4 regions of the Sodalis sp. C49 genome follow, and region 3 is predicted to be linked to each of the others. Evidence: predicted binding sites of a transcription regulator. Region 3 holds the regulator's gene; each other region holds the start of a gene.

Region 1 (4,124 bases), 2.2 Mb from region 3:
CCAGACGCGGCCAAAGCCCAGCGTTTTTTTCGCTTTCGGGGAGGGGGTAGTAACAGTCGACATCTTAGACTCCTTCACAATCAGGCAACCGCGTCAGCGGGGCTGGTATCGGTTGTGTGCAACATTGCCAGACTTAACGCTTTCTGTTCAGTGGCATCGGTGTGGGTGAGCTCGCCGGAAATGGCGCCTTCGCGCATCACCACGATCCTGTCGGCCAGCCCCAGCACTTCAGGCAGATCGCTTGAGGCGAACAGCACGGCGATACCGCGTTTGGCCAGCTCATATATCACGTGGTAAATTTCGTGCTTGGCGCCGACGTCGATTCCGCGCGTCGGTTCGTCGAGCATGATGACTTTCATATCCTCCGACAGCCAGCGGCCGAGAATGGCTTTTTGCTGGTTGCCGCCGGACAGGTTCATGATCAGTTGCTCGGCGGAGGGCGTCTTGATATTCAGGGAGCGGATATGTTCTTCGGCGTTTTCCTTTTCCCAGCGGTCGTTAATCAGGAAACCGGCCTTGATGGTCTTGCGCCGGGCGCTGATATTGATATTTTCCCTTACCGAATGCACCGGTATCAGGCCGTCGGCTTTGCGATCTTCCGGGCACAGCAGCAACCCTTCGCGGATGGCGTCGATGGGCGAGCGGATATTAAGCGGCTTGCCGTCCAGCAGCAACTGCCCGCCGGTAATCAGCGTACCGCCGAACAGCCCCTTCATCAGTTCGCTGCGTCCCGCGCCCACCAGGCCGAACAGGCCGACGATTTCACCGGCGTGCACCGACAGCGTAATCGGCGTTTTCACGCCAGCGGCCTTGATGCTGTCCAGCTGCAGCCGTACCGCGCCATGATCGCGCGGCTGGTAACCGTAGATATCACCGAGATTGCGTCCCACCATGGCCTGCACCAGCTTGGTGTGATCGACCTGGGTCATATCGTCGAACGTGCGGACGTACTTGCCGTCCTTGAATACCGTGATGGCATCGCCGAGGGTAAAAATCTCCTCCATACGGTGCGACACGTAGAGTATTACCCTGCCCTCGGCCCGCAGTTCGCGGATCACCCGGAAAAGCTGTTCGATTTCACGCGCCGACAGCGAACTGGTCGGCTCGTCAAAGGCAATAATTTTGGCATTGCGGGTCAGCGCCTTGGCGATTTCCACCATCTGCCACTGGGCGATGGACAAATATTTGAGCGGTGTGTCCGGCGCGATATCCAGCCCCAGGTGTTCCAACTGCAGTTTGGTTTCATAATGCAGGATGGCGCGGTTAACCATGCCGTATTTATTGGGCAACTGGCCGAGGTAGATATTTTCCGCCACGGTCATTTCCGGCACCAGGTGCAACTCCTGGTAGATAATGGCGACGCCGGCATCCAGCGCATCGGCGGTGGAATTAAAATGGACCGGCTGGCCTTTGATAAGGATTTCACCCTGGGTCGGCGTATAGCTGCCGCTGAGAATTTTCAGCAACGTGGATTTGCCGGCGCCGTTCTCGCCCATCAGGGCGTGGATCTGGCCCGGATAGCAGTCAAAACTGATATCATCCAGCGCCTTGACGCCGGGAAACGTTTTTCCGATGCCGCGAAACGACAGATAGGGTGTCTGAATTGTCATGAACACATCCTCGCGTTAACTGATACGAACGGTGCGCCGGCAATCCCACGGCTGTAACCATCAGGGGTCTTGGCTGACACTTGCACATCCTCTTGATGAATGACATCGTCATGGACAGGGACGGCGCATAGCCGTCCCGGGAAACAGGCGCCGCGGTTATTTACCGCCCAGCCCTTTCTTCGCCAATTCTTCTTTAAAGTTGTCGCGGGTAATGACCACCACATCGGTCACTTCGGTGAATTTGGGCGGTTCAACGCCTTTGGTTACCCAATCGTTAAGCATCTGGATGCTCTTGTAGCCGTGAACGTCCGGACTTGGCAGCAGAGACCCGTAGAAGCCGGTCGCATTGACCTTGGAGAGTTCGCTCACCGCATCCACGCCGTTGATGCCGATGCCGATAACGTTGGGCGCCTTGAAGCCCTGGCCTTCGGTGGCGCGCACGCCGCCGAGCACGGTATTGTCGTTCATGCCGATGATCAGCCAGTTTTTCACGCCGGAATGCTGTACCAGCAGTGAGTTGGCGGCGTCAAAGGCGCCAGGGATATCGTTGGATTTCGTCGGGACGGTATAGATTTGTTTTGCCGGGAAACCGGCGGCTTTTAATGCGTCCATCGAACCGGTAGTGCGGCGGCGGGCGGTATCGAGCTCATCGGCGGTAATAGCCATGACGCCGGTGTCAGCCACGTTCCAGCCGCGCTTGTTCATTTCTTTCCACAGTTCCTGGCCCTGGCGTTCGCCAATCTTGGTGGCCGCCATCATGACCAGGGGAACGGTGTCCATCGGTTTGCCTTTGGCGGTGACGAACTGATCGTCAACGGCAATGACCTTCATATCATAGCTACGGGCCTTGGCGACAATGGCCGAGCCCAGTTTTGGATCCGGGGTACAGATAACAAAACCCTTGGCGCCGCTTGCCGCCAGGCTGTCGATAGCGTTAAGGGTTTTCTCGCCATCGGGCACGGCGATTTTAATCACATCAAATCCCAGGTCCTTGCCGGCTTTATCGGCAAAACGCCATTCGGTCTGGAACCAGGGTTCTTCCGGCTGTTTAACCAGAAAACCCAGTTTCAGATTTTCCGCCATAGCCGATTGAGACATAACGGCAGCCAATCCGATTGCCGCCAGTGCCTTAGTGAATTTATGCATGTAACTCTCCGGTATTTTTTATCGCCTCGCTTCAAAATGCTGAAGCGTGTAAGCGTTATCAGTCGGGAAGATGAATCCGCTTGGAACGTCTAAGCGGCGGATTTATCGCCGTTAGTCCGACCAGGCCCTTTAGACGGGAGTAGTTTTAGCCTTAATGTGTTACTAAAATGTAGAGCGTTATCACAGTTCTCAATAACAGCTGATTTGTGCATAGATACAGCAAATTTCACCTCCCCGCGCGTTTTTGAACACCATCACATTTCAGCCATCAGCGACAGGAATGTGCATACTTCCAGCCAACCGCTCCTCACGGCCGGCTCAAAACCCCCTTATGGTTGTGCACATCATCCGTTTTCGGGTAAACAGGAGAGAACAGCATGAATGAAGAGGCCATCAGCCTCGGGCTTGATTTCGGCAGCGACTCGGTACGCGCCCTGGCGGTAGGATGCCAAAGCGGTAAAGAGCTGGCGACCGAAGTGGTCTGGTACCCGCGATGGCGCGAGGGCCAGTATTGCAAACCCGCGCACAATCAATTCCGCCATCATCCCAATGATTATCTTGAATCCATGGAACAGGCGATCCGCGCTGTGGTAAACGCCCTCACCCCGGCCCAGCGCCTGCGCGTCGCCGGCATCGGCGTCGATACCACCGGCAGTACCCCCGCCCCTATTGATGAGGAGGGCCGGATACTGGCGTTGCGCCCGGAATTCGCCGACAACCCGAACGCCATGTTTATCCTGTGGAAGGATCATACCGCCATAGAAGAAGCCGAGGCGATAAACCGGCTGTGCCACGACGGCGCGCATCCGGATTACACGCGCTACATCGGCGGCGTGTACTCCTCTGAATGGTTCTGGGCCAAAATCCTGCATATTACCCGCCAGGACGCCCAGGTACGCCGGCAGGCGGTATCTTGGATTGAGCTTTGCGACTGGATACCGGCCGTGCTGTCCGGGACCACGCGGCCGCAGGACATCAAGCGCGGCCGCTGCGCCGCCGGACATAAATCCCTTTGGCATCCCGACTGGGGCGGCGTGCCGCCGCGAGACTTCCTTGAGGCGCTCGATCCGGTTCTGACCGAACGGCTGCAATATCCGCTCTTCACCGATACCTATACCGCGGAAGCGCCGGTCGGGCGCATCACCGCCGCATGGGCGCAGAAGCTTGGCTTGCCGGAGACCGTTACCATTGCCGGCGGCGCCTTCGACTGCCATATCGGCGCGGTGGGCGCCGGCGCGCAGCCCTATACCCTGGTTAAAGTCATCGGCACATCGACCTGCGATATCCTTATCGCCGACGAACAGCGTGTGGGCGATCGCACTATCGCCGGCATCTGCGGCCAGGTCGACGGCAGCGTGGTACCGGGAT
Region 2 (4,124 bases), 2.5 Mb from region 3:
ACATCAAAGGTCCCCTGGTGACGGGTATCGAGGAAGGTTTTCCATTCCTGGTTTACCAACTTGACTTCCACGCCCAGGTTCTTTTTCCATATCGACGCAACGGCAATCGCCAGTTTCTTATGCAGATCGGAGGTATTGTACAATAAATCGAAGGTCAGCGGCTTATCCTTGGTGTAGCCGGCCTGCTCCAGCAGCTTACGCGCTTCGGCATTACGTTTGTCCTGGCTCCAGCCAAACCACTCCGGCGGGGTCAGCTTGGCGCCGTCGGTATACGGAGGCGTAAAACCAAAGGCGGGCAAGTCGCCCTGGGCTTTGACCTTGTTAACGATAATATCGCGATCCAGCGCCAGTTTCAGCGCGGTGCGCACGCGCACATCGGTAAAGGGCGCCTTTTGGTTATTGATTTCATAATAATAGGTACACAGATACGGATCGACATGCACTTCTTTCGGGATTTCGCGTTTCAGCTTCTGGAATAATTCGATCGGCAGATTGTTATAGGTCATATCGGATTCGCCGGCGCGATAGCGGTTCACGTCGGTTACTTCCGAGGAAATCGGCAGGTAGGTCACCTGGTTGATCACCGTCTTGGCATTATTCCAATAGGACGGGCTACGCTCCAGCACCAGACGCTCGTTGACGACCCAATCCTTTACTTTATACGCGCCGTTGCCGACCCAATTGGCGGGCTGGGTCCATTTTTCACCAAACTGCTCCACCACCTTTTGCGGCACCGGCGACATGGCGGGGTTGCTCAGTAATTTAGGAAAATAAGGCACCGGCTGGCTCAGGGTCACTTCCAGCGTCTTATCGTCCACGGCCTTAACGCCCAGGGTATCGGGTTTCATTTTGCCGGCAATGATTTCATCGATATTCACGATATGGGCGTACTGCGGATAGCTTTCATACGGCGACGCGGTCTGCGGGTCGGCCAGGCGACGCCAGCTATAGACAAAATCCTGCGCCGTCACCGGATCGCCGTTGGACCATTTGGCGTCTTTGCGCAGATGGAAGATCCAGACTTTCGAGTCCTTGGTCTCCCAGCTTTCGGCGGCGCCCGGCTGCGTATGGCCGTACAGGTCGTTAATGGTCAGCCCTTCCAGCACATCGCGGTTGATATTGGATTCCGGCACCCCTTCTATCTTATGGGGATCGAGGGACTGTATTTCGGCGCCGTTGCCGCGCACCAATTCCTGTTTGTCGCTAAGCTGCACGCCGGCGGGAACGTCCGCGGCGAAAGAGGATCCTACCGACACGACGCCCAGTGCGGCAATGATGCCCGCCGCCAGCAGTGTCTTTTTCGTGATGTTGGTCATTATCAGTGCACTCCAGTTTTTATTATTGCGTGGCCCCGGCTTTGCGGCACGCAGGTTCCCGTTAAACGGGTATGACAACTCCCACGCCAATTATGGTGAACGAAACCACAAGGCAAAGAAGCGGTATTCCTTATTGGTGAAGGCTATAAAGGAAACAAGCCGGCGCGGCGCCGGCAAAAACAGCAATCGGGTGGGACACAGGCCTGGCAAGAAGTTATTTACAGTTATCATGGCATCAAAAAATATCAGCCTTACATGGAAAAATAATTATTATTTAATCATTTGTTACATAAAAACACATAAGGTCAATTTATGGCCTGTAAAGAGAATAAACGCCTAATGATGCGTGAATAAACACTAATAACATCTGAGTAGCATTGTGACAAGACCCTTTGCCGCTTAGGCTGAAAAAAAATCCGGAAAATTCCGATAAAACCCGCTATCGTTTTGAAATAAAGCACGATTAATTTCCCATTATGCCGACAAAATCCCATTGCGCAGTTAATATACGCTGATGCTTTATGGTGCATTTTGGCCAATTCCGTGCATGTTTTGTCCTATTTTGATGCTGACCGTTATGAGCATCGCTGCGCGGGGTTAGGCAGGCAATGTTAAGGTGGATTTTTCTGGCGGCCTGCCGTTTTGCTTTCTCCCCCGGCGGTAAATCGCTATTTGGGGCGAATTTTGCAGCCAGTTTGTTAATTAATTGTAATCGTATTTATCCCGACATTTCATCGGTTAACGTAATTAAGGCACCTGTGTAACTTTTGCGGCTACCCCTCCCTGCTGAATGGAGTCAGCATGCATAATTTGTGATATGTATCACATATAACTGCGGTAATACTCTTTAAGATCCCTTTAACGCAAAGCCGGGTAAGCATAAAAAAGCGGCAATTTAACTGAATTTTTTGTTAAAGTAGGTGATTGAAGAAACTCATTAAGTAAAAAGCTCATTGTGCCAATGCATATCCCTGATTGGGCAGATAGACTAACTGATATAATATTAGTCATATATATCTTTGTGGGCGAGGCGGGCAGGCTTTTTACTTAAAGAGTTTAACAATCTAACCCAAAATTTTAACATTTATTAGGAGAGCATTATGGCTGTTACTAATGTCGCTGAACTTAATACGCTGGTAGAACGCGTCAAAAAAGCCCAGCGCGAATATGCCAATTTTACCCAGGAGCAGGTGGATAAAATTTTCCGCGCCGCCGCCCTGGCCGCCGCCGATGCGCGCATCCCCCTCGCCAAGATGGCCGTAGCCGAATCCGGTATGGGCATCGTCGAAGATAAAGTGATTAAAAACCATTTTGCCTCCGAATATATTTACAACGCCTATAAAGATGAAAAAACCTGCGGCATCCTGGCCCAGGACGATACGTTCGGCACTATCACCATCGCCGAACCCATCGGTATCATCTGCGGTATCGTGCCTACCACCAACCCGACATCGACGGCTATCTTCAAGGCGTTAATCTGTCTGAAGACCCGCAACGGCATCATTTTCTCGCCGCATCCGCGCGCCAAGAACGCCACCAACCGCGCGGCGGAAATCGTGCTTAAGGCCGCTGTCGCCGCCGGTGCGCCGAAAGACATCATCGGCTGGATAGACGAGCCGACCGTGGAATTATCCAACCAGCTTATGCATCATCCGCTGGTCAACCTGATCCTCGCCACCGGTGGTCCGGGCATGGTCAAGGCCGCCTACAGCTCCGGCAAGCCTGCCATCGGCGTCGGCGCCGGCAACACCCCGGTCGTGGTGGATGAAACCGCGGACATCAAACGCGTGGTAGCGTCCATCCTGATGTCGAAGACCTTCGATAACGGCGTCATCTGCGCCTCCGAACAGTCGGTTATCGTGGTCGACGAAATCTATGACGCCGTACGCGAACGTTTCGCCAGCCATGGCGGCTATATGCTGCGCGGCGAGGAACTGAAGGCCGTTCAGGGCATCATCCTGAAAAACGGCGCGCTTAACGCGGCCATTGTCGGCCAGGCGGCATCGAAGATTGCCGATATGGCCGGCATCAAAGTGCCGGGCAACACCAAGGTGCTGATCGGTGAAGTGACCGTCGTGGACGACTCAGAACCCTTCGCCCATGAAAAACTGTCGCCGATGCTGGCCATGTACCGCGCCAAGAATTTCGAAGACGCCGTGATCAAAGCGGAAAAATTGGTGGAGATGGGCGGCATCGGCCATACCTCTTGTCTGTACACCGACCAGGATAACCAGCCTGAACGCGTGAATTTTTTCGGCGACAAGATGAAGACCGCGCGCATCCTGATCAACACCCCGGCCTCCCAAGGGGGTATCGGCGACCTCTATAACTTCAAGCTGGCGCCATCCCTGACGCTGGGTTGTGGTTCCTGGGGCGGGAACTCGATCTCCGAGAATGTCGGGGTCAAGCATCTCATCAACAAGAAAACCGTGGCCAAGCGAGCTGAAAATATGATGTGGCATAAGCTTCCTAAATCCATCTATTTCCGTCGTGGTTCATTGCCGATCGCCCTGGACGAAGTGGCCAGCGACGGCGCAAAACGCGCCTTTATCGTCACCGACCGCTATCTGTTCAACAACGGCTATGCCGACCAGATTACCTCGGTGCTGAAAAACCACGGCATTGAAACCGAAGTGTTCTTCGAGGTTGAGGCCGATCCGACCCTGAGCATCGTGCGCAAGGGCGCCGAGCAGATGATGTCGTTTAAACCCGATGTCATCATTGCCCTCGGCGGCGGCTCGCCGATGGATGCCGCCAAGATCATGTGGGTGATGTACGAACATCCGGGCACCCCGTTCGAAGAGCTGG
Region 3 (4,124 bases):
GGTGTTGGCGGGCATACCGGGCCATGGGGCGCTCGGTCGGGCAGAGAAACCATGCCCGATTCGACCCCATTGGCGCGCTCTCCCTTGAACACGCCGGGTTGGAGTGCGGTGTTGGCGGGCCGGTTAGGCGGCTGGGGCGTGGTGTTCGTCGCGCACTTCAAAGCTGTGGGTCATATTGACCGACGCGCCGAGCATCAGTGAGACCGAGCAGTATTTTTCCGCCGATAGCGTCACCGCCCGCTCCACCGCCTTGTCGGTCAGCCCGGCGCCGGTGACGATAAAATGCAGGTTGATATGGGTAAACAGGCGCGGCGCCTCGTCGCGGCGCTCGGAGGTGAGTTTGACCTCGCAGTCCCGGACGTCCTGCCGCGCTTTGTGTAAAATCGATACCACATCAATGGCGCTGCAGCCGCCGACCGACATCAATACCATTTCCATTGGGCTGGGCGCTTTTTCGCCCGCGTTCCCATCCATCAAAACCTGGTGGCCCGAGGCGGATTCGCCCATGAAAGACAACCCTTCTACCCATTTGACCCGTGCCTGCATTATGATACTCCTGATGAAAAGCTTTCCAGCAGACTACATTTTTGTTGGAAAACTGGCAATGTTACTGAACATACTTCATGCTGAAGCAAGACAACAGAAGACACTGCTTCAAACCTATGCTAAAAACAAGGCTGGATCGGCCTCATGATAATGAAAGGGCAAGAGATCGATCGGAACATCACATTACCAGACCCTAATAAGTTCCCTTACGTCGCTCCGTTTAAACGCGGAGTCAGAGTGAATAATACAAGCGCCGTAACAGGGAATACGATGTCCCGAACCTGGGATAGCGATGACAAAAGAGGATAACAGCGAATGGTTCTCGGCAAACCGCAAACAGACCCGACTCTCGAATGGTTCCTGTCTCATTGCCATATTCATAAGTATCCATCGAAGAGTACACTTATACATCAGGGTGAAAAGGCTGAAACGCTTTACTACATCGTTAAGGGCGCCGTGGCGGTGCTGATTAAGGATGAAGAAGGCAAAGAGATGATTCTCTCCTATCTTAACCAGGGAGATTTCATCGGTGAGCTCGGCCTATTCGAGGAAGGTCAGGAACGCAGTGCCTGGGTACGGGCGAAAACCGCCTGTGAAGTCGCCGAGATTTCGTATAAAAAATTCCGGCAGCTGATTCAGGTGAATCCGGATATCCTGATGCGCCTGTCGGCGCAAATGGCCAGTCGTTTACAGGTAACGTCGGAAAAAGTCGGCAACCTGGCATTCCTGGACGTTACCGGACGCATAGCGCAAACCCTGTTGAACCTGGCGAAACAACCCGACGCCATGACCCACCCCGACGGCATGCAGATAAAAATCACCCGTCAGGAAATCGGCCAGATTGTCGGCTGTTCCCGCGAGACGGTAGGACGTATTCTTAAAATGCTCGAAGATCAAAATCTTATATCCGCGCACGGTAAAACCATTGTTGTTTACGGCACGCGCTGATAGCCCCGTTATACAGGCGTGGTGCTTCGTACCACGCTTTTTTTGCTGACAGTATGTGGCGCCGGTTAATCTACCACCCTGAAGTAAACTATGCCCTGCGGCAAACCATCGTGCTATGCCTGCCGGTGGCCGCCGGCCTGTTATTCGGCAGCTTGCAAAACGGCCTGCTGTTTTCGTTGGTCCCTGCCTGCTGCAATATCGCCGGCCTCGATACCCTGCATAAACGGTTTTTCAAGCGACTGGCCGTCGGCGGCGTGCTGTTCGCGCTGAGCAGCGTGCTGATCCAGGTGCTGTTGGCCGTGCCGGTGCCGTTGCCCTTGGTGATGCTCGGCCTGGCGCTGCTGTTCGGCGTTACCGGTGAAATCAGCCCGCTGCACGGCCGTTTATTGCCCGCCGCGCTTATCGCCGCCATCTTTACCCTGGGGCTGGCCGGCAATGTGCCGCCCGCCGTGCCGCCGCTGCTGTATATTGCCGGCACCGCCTGGTACGGGCTGTTCAACGCCCTGTGGTTCCGGTTGTGGAAGGAGCAGCCGATGCGGGAATCGCTTAGCCTGCTGTATCGGGAGCTGGCGGATTATATCGAGGCGAAATATACCCTGCTGACACAGCATACCGATCCGGAAACCGCCCTGCCGCCGCTGTTTGCCCGCCAGCAGGCGGTGATTGATCTGATTGCCCAGGTATACCAGCAGCTTTATATGCTGTCGGCCAATGATCAGCTGCAGTACAAACGCCTGCTGCGTTCTTTCCAGGTGGCGCTGGATTTGCAGGAGCATATCGCCGTCAGCCTGCACCAGCCGGACGAAGTACAAAAACTGGTGGCGCAAAGCCACGCCGAGGCGGTTATCCGCTATAACGCCCGGCTGATTGCCGCGCGGTTGCGGGTACTGGCGGATGATATTCTCTATCACCGGCAGCCGGGGCGTTTTAACATGGCCACCGCGCTGTCGGCCCTGGAAAAAATTGCCGACCGGCATCCGGATAATCCGGTCGGACAGTTTTGTTATTACCATTTCAGCCGTATCGCCCGGCTGCTGCGTACCCAGCGCCCGCTTTACCGCCGCGACCTGATGGCCGACAACCAGCAGCGGCTGTCGTTTTGGCATGCGCTGGTCAGCTACTGTTCCTTTAAATCCATGGCGCTGCGCAGCGCGGCAAGGCTTGGGATTATGCTGGCCATCGGCAGCAGCCTGGGGCTGGTATTGGATCTCCCCAAACCCTACTGGATTTTAATGACGGTGATGTTTGTCAGCCAGAACGGCTATAACGCCACCCGGGTGCGGATCCAGCATCGGGCCCTGGGCACGTTGGCGGGGTTGGTGATTGCCGCCGGCACGCTGCAATTCAGGCTGAGCGACGGCACGGTATTGCTGTGCATGTTGTTCCTGACGCTGGCGTCTTACCTGGTGTTGCGCAAAAATTACGGCCTGGCGATGATCGGCATGACGGTGACCGCGGTGTATACGTTGCAGCTACTGTCGCTGAACGGCGCGCATTTCCTGGTGCCCAGGCTGGTGGATACGCTGATCGGCTGTATGCTGGCGTTCGGCGGCATGCTGTGGTTATGGCCGCAGTGGCAAAGCGGTATGCTGCGCAAAAACGCCCATCTGGCGCTGGAGCGGGACCAGGACGCGCTGCGACTGCTGCTGCAACCCGCCCCCGAGCCGGCGGCGCTGGCCTACGCGCGCATGAAGGTCAACCAGGCGCACAACGCGCTGTTTACGTCGCTTAGCCAGGCGATGCGGGAGCCGGCGTTTAATTCGCGCTATCTGACCGATATGCGTTTATGGGTGACCCATAGCCAGTTCATCGTCGAGCACATCAATGCCATGACCATCCTGGCGCGGGATCACTACATGCTGACGCCGACGCTGGCGCAAAAGTACCTGGCCTCTTGCGAGGTGGCGCTGCAGCGCTGCCAGCAACGGCTGGAATATGACGGCCCAAGCTCAGACAGCCCGGTGATGGACGCCGCCGGCGAAACGCCGGAGCTGCCCGGCACCCTGATGGAACGCCATCTGCGGCGTATTCTGTTCCATCTGGGCGTGATGCATACGATTTCATCGGTAGCCTGGCGCCAGCGGCCGCAGCACGGCAACTGGCTGGCGCGCCGGTTAAGCCATTAGTCTCCCGCCGCGCGCCTTAGGGTTTGGCGGCGATAACCTGCGCCACCGCCTGTTCAAACCGGGCCATGCCCTGTTCGATATCGGCGAACTCCACCACCAGCGACGGCGCGAAACGGATGACGTCCGGACCGGCGTTGAGGATCATCAGGCCCTGCGCGGCGCTGGCGTGCAGGAACTCGCGCGCCCGGCCATGGAACTGCGGCCGCAGTTCGGCGCCCAGCAGCAGGCCCATGCCGCGCACATCCGAAAATACCTGATATTTGTCGTCAATCGCCTGGAGCGCGCTGACGAAACGATCGTGCCTTTCGTTAATGCCCGCCAGGACTTCCGGCTGGTTAATCACATCCAGCGCCGCCTCGGATACCGCGCAGGCCAGGGGATTGCCGCCATAGGTGGTGCCGTGGGTGCCCACTTTCATCACCGAGGCGATCTCTTCCGTAGTCAGCATGGCGCTGATGGGGAAACCGCCGCCCAGCGCCTTGGCGGTGGTCAGAATATCCGGCG
Region 4 (4,124 bases), 2.2 Mb from region 3:
TTGGCGCATTTCCCCGTCGTGCGCGGCGCCTGAACTTGCAGCATAAGAGGGTAATATGACCACGGCATTACTGATTATTGATATGCAAAACCATATTCTCCACGGGCTGGCCGATGCGGCTCGCCAGCCGCTGCTCGATCGGCGGTTAGGCGAGGTGGCGCAGCGGCTGGCGGCATTGCAGCTGCGGGCGCGCGCCGCCGGGGCGCCGGTTATCCTGGTGCAGCACGACGGCGACGGCGATCACCGGCTGGCGCGGGGCGGGGAAGGGTGGCGCATCCGTGCGGACCTGGGGCCTGCGCCCGGGGATATCGTGGTGCATAAGCGCAGCTGCGATTCCTTTTATGCCACCGATCTGGCCGATTGTTTGCAGCGCCTGGGCGTCACGCGCCTGGTGGCGGGGGGATGCATGACGCAGTTTTGCGTCGATACCACCGTACGCCGCGCGGTTTCCCTGGGGTATGACGTGGTCCTGGCCGGCGACGGCCATACCACCGCGGACAGCGGCACCCTCGGCTTTGCACAGATCATCGCCCATCATAATGCCCTGCTGGACGGATTTAACGCCGGGCCGCATAGCGTCAGCGTACGCCCGGCCGGCGAAATTGAGTTTTAAGGCGGTAGTCGTCCCGCGCCAGGCCTATTGATAACAGGTTACCGTCATGAGGAAAGAATGATGCAGCAGTCCTTGATTATCGTCATGCCGCTTTACCCCGGCGTTACCCAGCTGGATTTCACCGGCCCGCACCAGTTCTTTTCCCGTCTGCCGGATACCCGGGTGATTGCCGCCTCGACGGCCGGCCGGCCGGTAAGCGCCGACGGCCTGGTATTTTCCGGCCTGGCCGATCTGGCGGCTATCGCGCGGTGCGATATCCTCTGCGTGCCGGGCGGCGCTGGCAGTACCGAGATGATAGCGGACCCGGTGTTTATGGCCGATATCCGCCGGCTGGCCGGCGGCGCCCGCTATATCACCTCGGTGTGTACCGGGTCGCTGATCCTGGGCGCTGCGGGGCTGCTGGTGGGTAAACGCGCCGCCTGCCACTGGGCCTGGCGTGATCTGTTAACGCTGTTCGGCGCCATACCCGACGCGGGCCGCGTGGTGCAGGACGGTAATATCATCACCGGCGGCGGCGTAACCGCGGGCATGGATTTTGCGCTGGCGGTGATTAACCAGGTCTTCGACCAGGCGACCGCCGAGGCTATCCAGCTGGGACTGGAATACGCGCCGGCGCCGCCGTTTAACGCCGGCCGGCCGGAAACCGCCCCCGGATCGGTGCGGGAACCGGTGGCGGCGCGTATCGCCGCCACTGTGGCGACGCGTCAACCCGTGGTTGCAGCAGCGGCCCGCGCCATGTTCGCCGCCCGGGACGGAAAATAACCGCCCGCAGGCGGCCATGCCGCGCGGCGGACAGGTCCGATCCGCCGTGCCGGCACGCAAGACGGCATCAAGGATGGTGAAAGGGTATGGCGAGCATAAGCCGTGCCCGCAGCCGCCGCGTGCCGCGGATAAACAGATCGGTGTCATTCATGGCTCGCGCCAGCGTTAACGCGCCCTGGATACCGGCGACGGTGTCCTCGGCCAGTTCGCCCGCCGCCGGAACTGCGACGCCGGCCCGTTGCAACGCCTGTTGCAGCGCGCTTATCCAGTGGTGGAAATACACGCCGATAGCATGGCCAAATCGATCGCGCGTGCCGTCCAGGGCAAAGGCCCCCATCAGGCAGATGCGCTGTCCGGACAGGAAATACGCATCCACCGCCCGCCACATGCCGTCAAGCGCGTCCGGCGCGTTATCCCGCGCCAGCGGCTGGAAAATGTGGCGGTGAAACCACGCCTCGACCTGGGTGAGCACCGCCGCCGCCATGGCGTCTTTGCCGCCGGGAAAAAAGTGGTACAGGCTGCCTTTGCCCAGGCCGGTGCGTTCGGTGATACGGCTCAGGGACGCGCCCTCGAAGCCGCATTCACGGAAAACGTCGGCTATTTGCGCTACCAGCGCCGCGCTATCCGCGTTGTGGTCGGTCATCTAGAGGCCAAAGTCGGACAGACCGGGGTGATCATCCGGGCGCCGTCCCAGCGGCCAGTGAAACTTGCGGTCGCCGTCGGCGATGGGCAGATCGTTGATACAGGCAAAACGGCGGGCCATTAACCCCGCGGCATCGAACTCCCAGTTTTCGTTGCCATAGGAGCGAAACCAGTTGCCGCTGTCGTCATGCCATTCATAGGCAAAACGCACCGCAATGCGCGCGCCGGTAAACGCCCACAGTTCCTTAATCAGCCGATAATCCAGTTCTTTAGCCCATTTACGCGTCAGGAACGCCACCACCTCGTCGCGGCCGGTGACGATTTCCGCGCGATTGCGCCATTGCGTATCAAGGGTATACACCTGCGATACGCGCTGCGGGTCGCGGCTGTTCCAGCCGTCCTCCGCCATACGGACTTTAGCGGCGGCGGTGTCAGGGGTAAAGGGAGGGACCAGGTTTGCCATGATGGATGCCTTGTCAGGAGAACGGGAATCCTGACTGTACCAATCGGTACAGCGCCGGGCAAGCTATTTTTGTGGCGCGGGCAGGGAGCGGTCAGCGCTACTACCCCGCCCGGGGACGGCCGGCGGAGACGGTCAGTTTACCTGCCATTCCGGCGGCGTATGGGAAACCACATACGTGGCGATATCTTTCAGGTTATCCCAGGCTTCGCGCCAGGAGACCATTTCAACCGACAGCGTGATACCCAGCAGTCCGGTGACAAACCAGCAGGCCATGCTGATGCCGACGCCGCTGAAAATAAACGCCAGCGCATTGTGGCTGCTTTTACGGCAAAAGACATTTAACGTGCTGGCGAAAAACATCATCACCGCGCTGAGCAATTCCCAGCGCATCATCACGAAGCCTGCGGCAAGAGTACCCATGACAACCCACCCCCCATTTGTAAGATGGTGTAATTTTCTCCTGTTTGGTTGCATTGCGCTACAAAAATATGTGATCCAAGACACATTTTTAGGCCGATTTGTGCTTGCGCCTAAGATTGTGGCGATTTATTAGTCAATTGCACCGGCGCGTTTCCCGACTCCGCCGGACCAAAAACCGGGTAGTCGGGCAGCGTCATATTCTGATACGGCTCCCAGCCGCCGCCGAGCGCTTTATATAACGCCACCAGATCTGTGCCGGTCTGCACCCGCGCGCTGGCCGCCTGCTGCCGGGCCTGCGCCAGCTGCCGCTGGGCGTCCAGCACGTTGATAAAAGTGCTGATGCCCTGGCGATAGCTGGCGCTGGCGAGATCGAAGGCATTCTGCAACGAGGCGGCCGTTTGCTCCAGCCCCTCGACCCGCTGCCGATCGGTGCGGTAGCTGACCAGGGCATTTTCCACATCCTGCAGGGCGGTCAACACTGCCTGGCGATAGGCAAGCGCTTCATTGGCCTGCTGTACGCGCGACAGTTTCACGCTGGCCACCAGCCGGCCGCCCTGGAATATCGGCAGGGAAACCTGGGGACCAAAGCTGTAAAAATGGCTGCTCCAGTGGGTGAGGTAGTCCGCATCGGTATTGCGCATCCCGAACTGCCCGGTCAATGACAGATCGGGAAACAACTGCGCCACCGAAACCCCGATATTGGCGGTGGCCGCATGCAGGTTGGCTTCCGCCTGGCGGATATCCGGCCGCCGGCGCGCCAGCGTCGATGGCACGCCCACCGGCACCGCCGCGGGAACCGCCGGCAGGGGTTTGACGGGCGCCAGCTCGTGATCCAGGGTGCCGGGAGGCTGGCCCAGCAGCACCGCCAGGCCGTTCATGGCCTGGCGCTGCTGCGCTTCATACTGGGGCAGTTGCGCCCGCAGCGAACCAAGCTGGGCGTTGGCGTTTTCCACGTCATACTGCGGGGCCAGGCCGTGCTGCTGCTGGCTGCGCGTCAGTTCCGCCGATTGCTGGGCCACCGCAATTTGTGTTTCCAGGGTAGCGGCCACGCTCTGCGCGCCGCGCAACTGCAGGTAAGTCCGCGCCACCTCCGCCTCCAGCGAGACCAGCGCGTCGTTGCGTCCCTCGACCGCGGCCTGGGTTTGGGCGTTCGCCGCCTCCACCGAGCGACGTACCCGGCCCCACAGATCAATTTCCCAGCTGGCGTCGAAACTGCCCTGGTAA

The links. Region 3 encodes CRP, which controls carbon source genes, mostly activating them, when cyclic AMP is high. Its sites were predicted from a motif close to ATGTGANNNNNNTCACAT; they were not measured.
Region 1: a site for CRP is predicted at 2,999-3,016, ahead of ABUK12_RS03915 (arabinose ABC transporter substrate-binding protein). Genes of this name have one in related genera too.
Region 2: a site for CRP is predicted at 2,127-2,144, ahead of adhE (bifunctional acetaldehyde-CoA/alcohol dehydrogenase). Genes of this name have one in related genera too.
Region 4: a site for CRP is predicted at 2,969-2,986, ahead of ABUK12_RS09165 (YjcB family protein). Genes of this name have one in related genera too.

The regions. Positions count from the first base shown of each region.
Region 1 covers NZ_CP163303.1:880,817-884,940, reverse strand. The annotation lists gene araH (L-arabinose ABC transporter permease AraH) at 1-63, opposite strand, end outside; gene araG (L-arabinose ABC transporter ATP-binding protein AraG) at 81-1,610, opposite strand; gene ABUK12_RS03915 (arabinose ABC transporter substrate-binding protein) at 1,767-2,756, opposite strand; gene ABUK12_RS03910 (ribulokinase) at 3,134-4,124, shown strand, end outside.
Region 2 covers NZ_CP163303.1:1,135,548-1,139,671, forward strand. The annotation lists gene oppA (oligopeptide ABC transporter substrate-binding protein OppA) at 1-1,316, opposite strand, end outside; gene adhE (bifunctional acetaldehyde-CoA/alcohol dehydrogenase) at 2,417-4,124, shown strand, end outside.
Region 3 covers NZ_CP163303.1:4,188,415-4,192,538, reverse strand. The annotation lists gene ABUK12_RS18775 (OsmC family protein) at 124-546, opposite strand; gene ABUK12_RS18770 (hypothetical protein) at 506-694, shown strand; gene crp (cAMP-activated global transcriptional regulator CRP) at 862-1,494, shown strand; gene ABUK12_RS18760 (YccS/YhfK family putative transporter) at 1,548-3,620, shown strand; gene ABUK12_RS18755 (bifunctional acetylornithine/succinyldiaminopimelate transaminase) at 3,637-4,124, opposite strand, start outside.
Region 4 covers NZ_CP163303.1:2,036,995-2,041,118, reverse strand. The annotation lists gene ABUK12_RS09185 (isochorismatase family protein) at 56-613, shown strand; gene ABUK12_RS09180 (DJ-1/PfpI family protein) at 674-1,375, shown strand; gene ABUK12_RS09175 (TetR/AcrR family transcriptional regulator) at 1,443-2,018, opposite strand; gene ABUK12_RS09170 (DUF1348 family protein) at 2,019-2,480, opposite strand; gene ABUK12_RS09165 (YjcB family protein) at 2,613-2,900, opposite strand; gene ABUK12_RS09160 (efflux transporter outer membrane subunit) at 3,011-4,124, opposite strand, start outside.